4 regions of the Streptomyces nanhaiensis genome follow, and region 1 is predicted to be linked to each of the others. Evidence: riboswitches for the same ligand, from Rfam matches in the RefSeq annotation. Region 1 holds a riboswitch; each other region holds the start of a gene.
The links. Region 1 has a riboswitch for cyclic di-AMP ahead of ACLIYP_RS14925 (transglycosylase family protein). Riboswitches for the same ligand answer to the same signal wherever they lie in the genome.
Positions count from the first base shown of each region.

Region 2: another riboswitch for cyclic di-AMP. It lies ahead of ACLIYP_RS26635 (C40 family peptidase); the one in region 1 lies ahead of ACLIYP_RS14925 (transglycosylase family protein).
Region 3: another riboswitch for cyclic di-AMP. It lies ahead of ACLIYP_RS02385 (M23 family metallopeptidase); the one in region 1 lies ahead of ACLIYP_RS14925 (transglycosylase family protein).
Region 4: another riboswitch for cyclic di-AMP. It lies ahead of ACLIYP_RS18155 (transglycosylase family protein); the one in region 1 lies ahead of ACLIYP_RS14925 (transglycosylase family protein).

Region 1 covers NZ_JBKJFM010000058.1:11,995-15,019, reverse strand. Annotated here, with positions in the region: gene ACLIYP_RS14930 (dipeptidase) at 1-1,069, shown strand, start outside; cyclic di-AMP (ydaO/yuaA leader) riboswitch at 1,389-1,566, shown strand; gene ACLIYP_RS14925 (transglycosylase family protein) at 1,571-2,851, shown strand; gene ACLIYP_RS14920 (VOC family protein) at 3,003-3,025, opposite strand, start outside.
Region 2 covers NZ_JBKJFM010000179.1:515-3,539, forward strand. Annotated here, with positions in the region: gene ACLIYP_RS26630 (hypothetical protein) at 277-630, shown strand; gene ACLIYP_RS26635 (C40 family peptidase) at 713-1,915, opposite strand; cyclic di-AMP (ydaO/yuaA leader) riboswitch at 1,926-2,067, opposite strand; gene ACLIYP_RS26640 (DUF1707 domain-containing protein) at 2,242-2,844, opposite strand; gene pcrA (DNA helicase PcrA) at 2,904-3,025, shown strand, end outside.
Region 3 covers NZ_JBKJFM010000004.1:46,385-49,409, forward strand. Annotated here, with positions in the region: gene ACLIYP_RS02385 (M23 family metallopeptidase) at 1-879, opposite strand, end outside; cyclic di-AMP (ydaO/yuaA leader) riboswitch at 893-1,065, opposite strand; gene ACLIYP_RS02390 (M16 family metallopeptidase) at 1,273-2,649, opposite strand; gene ACLIYP_RS02395 (M16 family metallopeptidase) at 2,673-3,025, opposite strand, start outside.
Region 4 covers NZ_JBKJFM010000081.1:3,498-6,522, reverse strand. Annotated here, with positions in the region: gene eno (phosphopyruvate hydratase) at 1-603, opposite strand, end outside; gene ACLIYP_RS18155 (transglycosylase family protein) at 867-1,592, opposite strand; cyclic di-AMP (ydaO/yuaA leader) riboswitch at 1,599-1,769, opposite strand; gene ACLIYP_RS18150 (transglycosylase family protein) at 2,005-2,961, opposite strand.

The sequences.
Region 1 (3,025 bases):
CATCGCCGGGGACCAGTCGGCCCATCTGCACACCGACATCCCGCGGCTGCGCGCGGGCGGGGTGGGGGCGCAGTTCTGGTCGGTCTACGTGCGCACCGACCTGACCGGCGACGCCGCCGTCAGCGCCTGCCTGGAGCAGATCGACGTGGTGCGGCGGCTGGCCGACCGCCACCCGGCCGACCTCAGGCTCGCCTTCACCGCCGACGACATGGAGGCGGCCCGCGCCGAGGGCCGCATCGCCTCCCTGACGGGCGCCGAGGGCGGCCACTCCATCAACAACTCCCTGGCCACACTGCGTGCCCTGTACCGGCTGGGTGTGCGCTACATGACACTCACCCACAACGACACCATCGACTGGGCGGACTCGGCCACCGACACCCCGCGCCACGACGGCCTGACCCGCTTCGGCGAGGAGGTCGTGCGTGAGATGAACCGGCTGGGGATGCTGGTGGACCTCTCCCATGTGGCGCCCGCCACCATGCGCGACGCCCTGCGGGTGACGACGGCGCCGGTGGTCTTCTCGCACTCCTCGGCCCGCGCGGTGTGCGACCACCCGCGCAACGTCCCCGACGACGTGCTGGAGCGGCTTCCGGTCAACGGCGGTGTGGCGATGGCCACATTCGTGCCGAAGTTCGTGCTGCCCGCCGCCGTCGCCTGGACCGAGGCCGCCGACGAGAACATGCGCGCCCACGGCCTTCACCCCCTGGACGGCAGCGAGAGGGGCCTGGCGGTCCAGCGCGCGTACGAGGAGGCCAACCCGCGCCCGGTGGCCACGGCGGCGACGGTCGCCGACCACCTGGACCACATGCGCGAGGTCGCGGGCATCGACCACATCGGCATCGGCGGCGACTTCGACGGCACGGCCTTCACCCCGTCCGATCTGAGCGATGTGTCCGGATATCCGCATCTGGTGGCCGAGTTGCTGGACCGCCGCTGGTCCGAGGCCGACCTCGCGAAGCTCACCTGGAAGAACGCGGTGCGCGTGCTGCGCGACGCGGAGGCGGTCGCCCGCCACGAGCGGACCAGGCGCGGCCCGTCGATCGCCACCATCGGACAGCTCGACGGATAGCTCCTTGACCTCCTCGTGATTCAACTCACGAGCCGGCCCTCCCCGGTACGTCGCTCTGCGTGCCGGTGGAGGGCCTTCTGCGTCATCGCCCCTGGCAGTGGCGAGAAGTGACAGCGCGTCAGAGGCGGGTTCCGCCACTCTTCGGGAAGTGAACGCAGCGGACGGTGACGATCCGACGATCATCAAAGCCTTCGAAACGGGCGTCCTGTGACCCATCGGCTTGTATCGGCGGAAACGATGTGTCTACCGTTCTGGCCGTGCCGTACGAATGTGCGGCGGCCCGCTGTCGAACGCCGAATCCTGTCAACGGCGGCGGGCTGGACCATCCACACCACCCGATGACAGGAGCGGGGGACCCAAGGTAAGTCGCCGTCCCGGGCTCATACGGGACGGCTTGGGGTGAAGCCATGCCGCGCGCCACGCGCCGCGGCACACATGGCCGGGCAACTCCAGCCCGAACCCGACAGCTCACCTCGCAGGCGTAGGAGAAGGAGCACACCTATGTCCGCACGCGGACGTCACCGTCGTATGCGCAACAGCCGTCTCACCCGCCTGTCGCTCGCCATCTCCGTGGGCGGCGCCGGCATGGCCCTTCCCCTCATGGCCGCCGGCGGAGCCAACGCGGCCTCCGTCGAGACCTGGGACAAGGTCGCCCAGTGCGAGAGCACGGGCAACTGGAGCATCAACACCGGCAACGGTTTCTACGGCGGCCTGCAGTTCACGCAGAGCACCTGGGCCGCCTTCGGCGGTACCCAGTACGCGCCGCGTGCCGACCTCGCCACCAAGGACCAGCAGATCGCCGTCGCCGAGAAGGTGCTGGCGGGACAGGGCCCGGGCGCCTGGCCCGTGTGCTCGGTCAAGGCCGGCCTGACCAAGGGCGGTCCCGCCCCGGCCGTCTCCCCCGACGGCCAGAGCAACCCCACCGAGCAGAAGGAGCAGGCCCCGGCCGCCGCTCCGAAGGCCGAGGCCGAGCCGAAGCAGCAGAAGACCCAGGCCGCGCCGCAGCGCGCGGACCGCGGTGAGCGCGCCCACGGCCACAGCCACAGCCACGACCACGGCGCCGGCGCCGGCACCTCCTACGAGGTCGTCGGCGGCGACACCCTCTCCAAGATCGCCAACGCCCAGGGCGTCCAGGGCGGCTGGGAGCGCATCTACGAGGACAACCGCCAGGTCATCGGCGACAACCCGAACCTGATCTTCCCGGGTCAGGAGCTCACCCTGGGCGGCGCCGCCACCCAGCAGAAGGCCGCGGCCAAGCCCGAGGCCAAGCCCGAGGCCAAGCCGGCCCCGAAGGCCGCCCCCAAGGCCGAGAAGACCGAGAAGGCCGAGGCCGTGCAGCAGTCGGCCGAGCGCGCCGACCGCAGTGACCGCGGTGCGGTCACCGGCTACACCGCTCCGGTGAACGCCGCTCCGTCCGGCTCCTACAAGGCCTCCGGCGCCCGTTGGTCCAACGGCCACACCGGTGAGGACTTCGCCGCCGCCTCCGGCACCCCGGTGAAGGCCGTCACCAGCGGCACCGTGGTCTCCGCCGGCTGGGGCGGGGCCTACGGCAACCAGGTCGTCATCCGTCACAACGACGGCCGGTACAGCCAGTACGGCCACCTGTCCTCGCTGTCGGTCAGCGCCGGCCAGACGGTCAGCGCCGGCCAGCAGATCGGCGCCGTCGGCTCCACCGGCAACAGCACCGGTCCGCACCTGCACTTCGAGATCCGTACCGCCCCCGGTTACGGCTCGGACATCGACCCCCTGGCCTACCTGCGGGCCAACGGCGTCAGCATCTGAGGGACCTGACCCTCACCGGCCCGGTCAACCGAGTCCGGAGCCGGTCGGGAGGCGGGCGGGGCAGGGGTGTGCGAACACCCCCGCCCCGCCCGCCTCTTCCTCGTTCCTCGCCCCGGCGCCCTGCCCCACCGCGCCCCGGCGGCCGGCCGTCTCACTCCACGCAGAGGCAGAAGG
Region 2 (3,025 bases), on a different contig from region 1:
CGCGGGAGCCGGTTCGCGGCGGTGGGGGAGAGGAGGGGCGCCCCCAGGGGCGCCGCGTGTTCACCACCCGGACGAGTGAGCCGCCCCGGCGGACGGTGTGCCACCCGAGGGTGACGGAGGCCGGGCTCGTCTCCCCCCGGCCGTTTCCTCGGCCGTTTCCCCGGCCGGTCTCCCCCCGGCGGGTCCGCGGTGCGCTGCCGGAGCGGCGGGAGCGGCGGGCGCCGAAGAGCGCCCTGGCCGAGGGAGGCCGACGACCCCCGGATACGCTCGCGTGCCATGGAGGCACTCACCCACTTCTTCGTCGGCCTGCACATAGTCGGCATCGGCGCCCTGCTCGGCGGCTTCATGACCCAGATGAAGGCCATGGGCGCCGGCGAGGCCCGCATCGTCCCGGCGATGCTGCACGGAGCCCTCACCATGCTGGTGACGGGCGTGGCCCTGGTGGGCCTGAACGAGGCGGACGGCCAGACCGTCAACCACATCAAGATCGGTGTGAAGCTCACCCTGCTGGTGGTGATCCTCGGCCTGGTCTACGTCAAGCGGGACGAGGAGCGGCTGCCCGCGCCGCTGTTCGGCACCATCGGCCTGCTCACCGTCGCCAACATCTTCATCGCCGTCATGTGGACGTAGTCGGTCACCCGGACGGCCGGCGGCGGGCGGACGGCGGTGCGCAGGCACGGCCGCCCGCCCGCAGGCAGTCCGGGTGACCGACTCAGGCCGGCCGGACCGCGCTGTGGAAGGGCATGTGGTCGACGGACTCGTAGCGCACCTCGGCGCCCGGTTTCGGCGCGTGGATCATCTGGCCGCCGCCCGCGTAGATGCCGACGTGGCTGATGTCGTCGTAGAAGAAGACCAGATCACCCGGCCGCATGTCGGCCTCGGCGATCCGGGTGCCCGCGTCCACCTGGTCGTAGGTGGTGCGCGGCAGTGAGACGCCCGCGCTGAGCCAGGCGGCCTGGGTCAGCCCCGAGCAGTCGTAGGAGTTGGGGCCGGTGGCGCCCCAGACGTACGGCTTGCCGAGCTGGGCCTCGGCGAAGGCGAGCACCTTCTGGGCCTTCGCGGTGTACGAGTCGTCCGCGGTGCCGCCGGTCCCGGTGTCCGTGCCGCCGCTGTCCGTGCCCGTGTCCGTGCCGCCGCCGGTGTCCGTGCCGCTGTCCGCCGGCGTCCCGGCCCGCTCCTCGCGCTCGGCGGCGGCCTCGGCCTCGGCCTGCCTCTCGCGCTCGGCGGCGGCGGCCGCCTTGCGGCGGGCCTCCTCCTGCCGCCTGCGCTCCTGCGCGGCCAGGCGCGCCTTCTCCTCGGCGGTCAGCTCCGACAGGAGTTTCCGGGCCTGCGCCAGCTTGCCCTGGACGGTCTTCTTGCTGTCCGCCAATTCCTTCTGCGCGTCGGTGAGTTCGGCCAGGCTCGCCGACGCCTCCGAGCGCTTCTTCCGAGCCGCGCGCTGCTCGTCCCGGTAGTCGTCGACGGCCTGCCGCTGGCGGTCGGTTATCCGGTCCATCAGGTGCTTGCGGCCGAAGAAGTCCTGGGGGTCGTCGGACAGGAGCAGCACCGCGGTGTCGGAGACCCCTCCGCCGCGGTACTGCGCGGTGGCGTAGCCGCCCAGCTTCCGGCGGGCGTCGTTGAGCCTGTCCGCGCGCTCGGCGGCCTCGTCGAGGAGCCGGTCGACCTCCTCGCGCTGCTCGTCCGCCTTCTCCCTGGCCGCGTTGTACTTCTGCGTCGCGCTGCCCGCCTCCCGGTAGAGCGCGTCCACCCGCTCGCGGACCTCCTCGATCGAGGGCCGGTCGTCCTCGGGCGCGGCCTGGGCGGGGCCCTGGGAGAGAAGGGTCGCGGAGGCGATGGCCGCGGTGGTGAGCCCGACCGCTCCGCGACGGGAGGCGGGGGACAGCAGGGGGGTGCGCGGTCTGCGGTGCGACGCCAAGGCGAGCGCTCCTTCCGTGGAACACCGCCTACCGGGTTAGCTGACGGGTTCGGGCGTCGGAAGTCCGCCCTACGGGCCCGCGGGCCCGATTCACCCCATGGGGAGTGGGTCCCCGGCCCCGGCCGCACGGCCGGGCTCGGCGGAGGCCGCCCGTGCCGACGCTGTCGCCGGCGAGGGGTCCGGGCCGCCTGACGCTGGACCGTAGAGCACCGGTGGGGCTCCTGTGAAGGCTGGTGTTCGGTATATCCCGAAACCGATTCGTTATCGGTCGGTTATCGTCCGTTTCGGGCTCCCGCCGCCGGACCCGGCCGCTCCGGGGGCGGCGTTCAGTCGCGGGAGCGGCGCCCGGGCCAGCGGTACGGGTGGCGCACGACGATCGTCCCCACCTTGGAGCCGCCGCTGATCCGCAGCACCGGCATCCCGGGCACGGGCGGTTCGGTGGCCCGGTTCCGCACGGAGCCCATCCCGGAGGTCACCTCCTCGGCCCGCACCGTCCAGCCGCGCGGCACGACGACCCTGATCTCGCCCATTCCCGCGTCGAGCTCCAGACGGACCTCGCGGTGGCGGCACTCCGCCCGCGTGAAGTCGATCACGATCCGACCCAGCGTGGTCTTGGCGGTGACCCGCTCCGGCACCACCCAGTGGCCGTCCTGCCGGATGTCACCGGCGACCGTCCTCAGCGCCAGCGGCTCCTGAGCGCTCGGGGCCAGGCCCGCCGCGTCCTGGCCGGGCAGGTCCGCGACCAGTGCCTCCAGTTCGCCGTAGGTCTTGGCGGCGAACGCCTTCTCCAGCCGCTCGTCCAGCTCCTCCAGGTCGATGCGGCCGTCGCCGGCGGCCTCGCGCAGCCGCTCGGCCACCGCCTCTCGGTCGGTGTGCCCGGCGCGCAGCTCCGAGCCGGGACGGGGACGGGGCGCGGGGGCGTCGGTCATGCCCGCCATCTTAGGAGGGCCGCCCCGGCCGCGGGCGCGGCGTCCTAGACTCGACGGCGATGAGCAGCCTCTTCGACGACAGCTTCCTGGCCGACCTCGAGCCCTCCGGGGACGAGGAGCCGCCGCCCCCGCCGGAGGAGGCGTCCGCACCGCCGGAGGACGACGTCCCCGACGACCTCTT
Region 3 (3,025 bases), on a different contig from region 1:
CAGATAGGTGATCGGGTTGAAGTCCGAGCCGTAGTGGGCGCCGTTGCGGGCCTCGAAGTGCAGGTGCGGGCCGGTGCTGTTGCCGGTGGAGCCGACCGCGCCGATCTGCTGGCCGCCGCCGACCTTCTGGCCCGCCGAGACCTTCGTGGCGGACAGGTGGGCGTACTGGGTGTACTTGCCGTCGTCGTGGCGGATGACGATCTGGTTGCCGTACGCGCCGCCCCAGCCGACCGTCACCACGGTGCCCGGGCCGACGGACCGCACCGGGGTGCCGGTGTTGGCGGGGAAGTCGATGCCGCTGTGCTTGCCGGAGGACCAGGAGGCGCCGGCCTGCTTGTAGGTGGTGGTGGTGTCCACGCCCGCGACCGGGTCGACGTAGCCGGTGGCCGAGCGGCGCTCGGCGGAGCGGTCGGCTCGCTCGTTCGCGCGCTTCTTCGCGGCGGCCTCGCGCTTCGCGGCGGCCTCGCGCTCCTTGGCCGCCTCGGCGGCCTTCGCGGCCTTCTCCTTCGCGGCCTTCTCCTTCGCGGCCTTCTCCTCTGCCGCCTTCTCCGCGGCGGCCTTCTCCGCGGCGGCGTCGGCCACACGCTGCTGAGCCTGGGCCTGGGCCCTGACGTCGTCGGCGATCGTGTCGCCGACGGCCATGGCCTGGACGAAGCCCAGGGCGTAGGTTCCCGAGCCCTCGCCCGGAGCGGCGATCGCGGGGGTGGCGGCGGCGCCGACCACGCCGGTGACGGCGACGGCGGCGGCTCCGACCAGACCGGCGCGGGTGCGCACGGAGCGGCTGGAGAGGTGGTGCTTCTCGGTGAGGCTCTCGGTGAGCCCGGTGAGCTTCTCGGTCAGCTTCTCGGCGAGCTGCGCGGTGGCACGGGTGAACGCCATGGGAGGCGTACTCCTTTCCTTCCTTCTCGCCTACCGGGTTAGCTGTCGGGTTCGGAGCAGGAAGGTCTCCTACGGGCGCACGGCCCGATTCACCCCAGGTGCCTCGGAGGAGGACCGCTCCCGCGCAGAAGGGCGGGAGGGTGGGTCCCCGGCTCCCCCGCTCGGGGGACTCGGCGATCACTGCCGTCGGCCGCGGTCGCGGTCACTTCTGACGGCCAGCGGGATCGACGCTAAACGGACAAATTTGAGCGAGCAAGCAAATAGTGTCTTTTGTAGGCCACACCACACAGGCCGCCCACCGGAACAGCCCAAAACCGGACATACGGAAGGCCCTTGGTGTGGCAACCCCACCAAGGGCCTTCCTTCACACAGCCGCCGCGGCGCGGCCGGGGATCACTGGTCCGTGACGACCGTCACCTCTCCGATGCCCAGGTCGCGCACCGTGTCGGCGATCTGTGACGCGTCTCCCACCAGCACCGTCACCAGGCGGTCCGCGGGGAAAGCGGCCACGGCCGCCGCCGTCGCCTCCACCGTGCCGGTCTCGGCCAGACGCGCGTACAGCTTCGCCTGGTAGTCGTCGGGAAGGTGCTGCTCCACCTGGTCGGCGAGGGTGCCGGCCACGGCAGCCGCCGTCTCGTAACGCAGCGGGGCCACCCCCACCAGGTTCTGCACGGCCGTGTCGCGCTCGGCGTCGGTGAGGCCCTCCTCCGCCAGGGTGCGCAGCACGCGCCACAGGTCCTCCAGTGCGGGACCCGTCACATCGGTGGCCACCGAGCCGTTGATCGCCAGCATCGAGGCGCCGGTGCCCTCGGGCGAGGAGCGCAGCACCTGGGCGAAGGCCCGCACGCCGTAGGTGTAGCCCTTCTCCTCGCGCAGCACCCGGTCCAGGCGGGAGGTGAGCGTGCCGCCCAGGCAGTACGTGCCGAGCACCTGGGCGGGCCAGACCCGGTCGTGCCGGTCGGGGCCGATCCGGCCGATGAGGAGCTGGGTCTGCACCGCTCCGGGCCGGTCCACGACGACCACCCGGCCGGTGTCGTCCGCGGTGATCGGCGGGACCGGGCGCGGCCCGGCGGCCGCGCCCTTCCAGTCCCCGAGGGTCTCGGCCAGCGCCTTGTCCAGGTCCACCCCGGTGAAGTCGCCGACCACCACGGCCGTGGCCGTGGAGGGCCGCACGTGCTCCGCGTAGAAGGCGCGCACCGCCGCGGCGTCGATGTTCCCGATGGTCTCCTCGGCTCCCTGGCGGGGCCGCGAGAGCCGGGAGTCGGCCGGGAACAGCTCCTTCGACAGCGCGATGGCCGCCCGGCGGGCGGGATTGGCCAGCTCGTGCGGGATCTCGTCCAGGCGGTTGCGCACCAGCCTCTCGACCTCGCCCTCGGGGAAGGCGGGGGCGCGCAGCGCGTCGGCGAGCAGGCCGAGCGCCCTGGTCAGCCGGGAGGCGGGGACCTCCAGGGAGACCCGTACACCGGGGTGGTCGGCGTGCGCGTCCAGGGTGGCGCCGCACCGCTCCAGCTCGGCGGCGAACTCCTCGGCACTGTGCCGGTCGGTGCCCTCGCTCAGCGCCCGGGCCATGATCCCGGCCACGCCCTCCAGGTCGCGGGGCTCGGCCTCCAGCGGCGCGACGAGGTTGACCTCGACGGCCACGACCTTCTGGCCGGGGCGGTGGCAGCGCAGCACGGTCATCCCGTTGGGCAGTTCGCCGCGCTCGGGGGCGGGGAACGCCCACGGCCGGGGCTCGCCGCCGCGGGGCTGGGGGTGGAACTCCATCGACATTCCGTTCTGGGCCGTGGCGTCGCTCACTGAGCGGCCTCCTGGTCGTGGGTGCCGGCGCCGGCGCCGGTCTCGGAGACGGTGGCGCCCTCGGAGACGTCGGCCCCGGTGTCGGGGGCGGTCACCTGGGTGGGCTCGTAGATCAGCACCGCGCGGTTGTCGGGGCGCAGCCGGGCCGCGGCCACCTCGCGCACCTCGTCGGCGGTGACCTGGAGCACGCGCTCCACAGCGGTCAGGGCGAGCTGGGGGTCGCCGAACAGCACCGCGTAGCGGCACAGCTCGTCGGCGCGGCCGCCGACCGTGGCCAGCCGGTCCAGCCACTCGCGCTCCAGCAGCGCCTGGGCGCGCTCCATCTCCGCCGGGGTCGGCCCCTCCTCGG
Region 4 (3,025 bases), on a different contig from region 1:
ACCGGTGGAGAGCTCGCGCTCCTTCAGCACCTTCTTGAGGGTGTGGTAGACCTCGGTGCCCCAGCGCAGGGCCTCGGAGAAGGACTCGGCGCCGATCGGCGCGATCATGAACTCCTGGATGTCCACGTTGGAGTCGGCGTGCGATCCGCCGTTGAGGATGTTCATCATCGGCACCGGCAGCAGGTGCGCGTTCGGCCCGCCGAGGTAGCGGAACAGCGGCAGGTCGGACGCCTCGGAGGCGGCGTGGGCGACGGCCAGCGAGACGCCGAGGATGGCGTTGGCGCCGAGGGAGGACTTGTCCGGGGTGGCGTCCAGGTCGAACATCGCCTGGTCGATCAGGCGCTGCTCGGTGGCGTCGTATCCGACCAGCTCCGGGCCGATCTGCTCGATGACGGCGAGGACGGCCTTCTCGACGCCCTTGCCGCCGTAGCGGCTCTTGTCTCCGTCACGCAGCTCAAGGGCCTCGAAGGCGCCCGTGGAGGCGCCGGACGGAACGGCTGCACGACCGGTGCTGCCGTCGTCGAGGCCGACCTCGACCTCGACCGTGGGGTTGCCTCGCGAGTCGAGGATCTCGCGGGCCACTACGACGTCGATGGACGGCACGAGGGTCTCCTTCGTGTGTGTCGGGCGTGTGTGTCGGGTCTCAGTGCCCTGAGCCTATCCGGCCCGCGCACGCCACCTCGCCGACAGCCCGTGCCATACGGCGGAACGGAGGGTGAAATCGCAGCTCAGCGCGGGTGAGAGCATTTTGTTTCCAAATTGAATAAACCCGGTGCGGCGCGCCCTCCGCCGGGGGAGGTGACACACCGCACCGGGCTGGCGCCGCCGGGTGACGGGAGCGGCGCCGGGGCGGGCACAGCAGGGGATCAGACCCGGAGCTGCTGGCCGGGGAAGATCAGGTTGGGGTCGTCGCCGATGACGTCGGCGTTGTCCTGGTGGATCCGCTGCCAGGTGGTGCCGTGGGCGGCGGCGATGGCGCGCAGCGTGTCGCCGGACTTGACCGTGTAGCCGGACTCGGCGCCGTCCCGGTGGTCGTCCGCCCGCTCGGAGGCGCCCCGCGGCAGCGACCCGGACTGCTTCTGGGACTGCTCCTGCGACTGGCTCCGGTACTGGTTCCGCGGCTGAGGCTGCGAGCGGTCGCGCGACTCGGAGTACGTCCGCCCGGCGCCGGGGCCGACGGAGCGGCCGCCGCCCGGGTCCACCTCGGCCGCGGGCCCGTCGGCGGTGAGGCCGCCCTTCTCGGCGCAGGCCCAGGCGCGCGGCCCCTGCATGGCCAGCAGCCGCTCGGCCACGGCGATCTGCTGCTCCCTGGTGGCCAGATCGGCGCGCGGCGCGTACCGGGTGCCGCCGGCGGCCTCCCAGCTGGACTGGGAGAACTGCAGACCGCCGTAGTAGCCGTTGCCGGTGTTGATGGACCAGTCGCCGCCGGACTCGCACTGGGCCACCCGCTCCCAGGTGTCGACGGAGGCGGCCGAGGCGCCCGGCGCGCCCGCCACCGGAACGGCGATGGCGGCGCCCGCGGCGCCCGTCAGCGCGGCCGCGCGGACGGCTCTGGCGGTGCGGCTGTCGTGCCCCTTGCCGGTGAACAGCATGGACGTCCCTTGTCTCACCGACGCCTGCGAGGTGAGCTGTCGGGTTCGGGCAGTGAGCAAGCCCGGCCGTCCGGGGCGCGGAGCCCCGGGCGACTTCACCCCAAGCCGCCTCGGACCGTGCGGTCCTGGGCGGCGCCTACCTGGTTCCCCCGCTCCTGCCATCGGCGCTGACGCGACGACTGCCCACCGGCCGCCGGCAGGATTCGGCGCTGCGGTCGGTGGCACTCGCGGTGCGAGCGACACGACGGTAAGCACACCGGGGCATACGTCTCAAAGCATGTCAGAAACCCGCGGTTCACCCTTTCTGACGCCCGCACGGATGGAACCCGCAGGTCAGGTGAGGAGCGTTAGGCCGGACAGGAACGACACGCCGCAGTCGCCCGGGAGGGTCATCCCGCAGGGCCGTCCGCGCTCATCCGAGAGTGAGCTCCTGTCCCGGCAGGATCAGGTCCGGATCCTCGCCCACGACGTCCTTGTTGCTCTCGTACAGCCCGCTCCAGCCGCCCGGCACGCCGTGCTCCTGGGCGATCGTCACGAGCGAGTCCCCGGGGCGCACGAGGTAGCCCTCGTCCGTCCCGCGGGTGCCCAGACCGCTCACGGTGCCCGCCAGCGCGGGGCGCTCGGCGCGGGCGGAGCGGTCGGCGGCCTCCCCGGACCGCTCGTCGCCGGCGGCCTCCCGGCCCTCCGGCGCCCGGCTCTCCGCCCCGCGTTCCAGCTCCAGTTCGCGCGGGTCGCGCTCGCCGCGGTGCTTTCCGGTGCCCTCTCCCGCCTCGGCGCGGGCGCCGTCCTTCGCACCGCCGTCCTTCGCGCCCTCGTCCTCGGCGCCGTCCCGTGCAGTGCCGTCCTCCGCGGCGCCGCCCTTCGGGGCCTTCCGCTCGTCCCCGGCGCCGCCCTTCGCGCCGCCGGACCCGTCCTCGTCCTCGCCGGCGGCCGGGGACTCCTCCTCCGCGTCGCCGCCCGGCAGGACGCCGTCCAGGAGGCCCCCGCCGCTCCCGCCGTCCCGCGCGTCCTCCTCCGGCAGGAGGTTGCCCGGGTCGATGGCCGGGGCCTCGCCGGTGGTGTCGTGGCGCAGCCCGGCATTGACGCCGCAGGAGGGCCAGGCCTCCGGCCCCTGGTCGGCGAGGATCTTCTCGGCCACCGCGACCTGCTGGCTGCGGCTGGCGAGGTCGGGGCGCTCGGCGTACGACGTGCCGCCGTACTGCTCCCAGATCTCCTGGGTGAGCTGGAGGCCTCCGTAGTAGCCGTTGCCGGTGTCGGCGCTCCACAGGCCGCCGCTCTCGCACTGCGCGACCCGGTCCCAGGTGTCGAGGTCTGCCGCCTGCGCGCCCGCCGCCCCGAGCAGGGGGATGGCGAATCCCGCGCCGGTCACTCCTGCCGTGACGAAGATGGCGGGAGCCTGGCGGGGGCGGCGGTGTCTACCGTTCCCGGAAAGC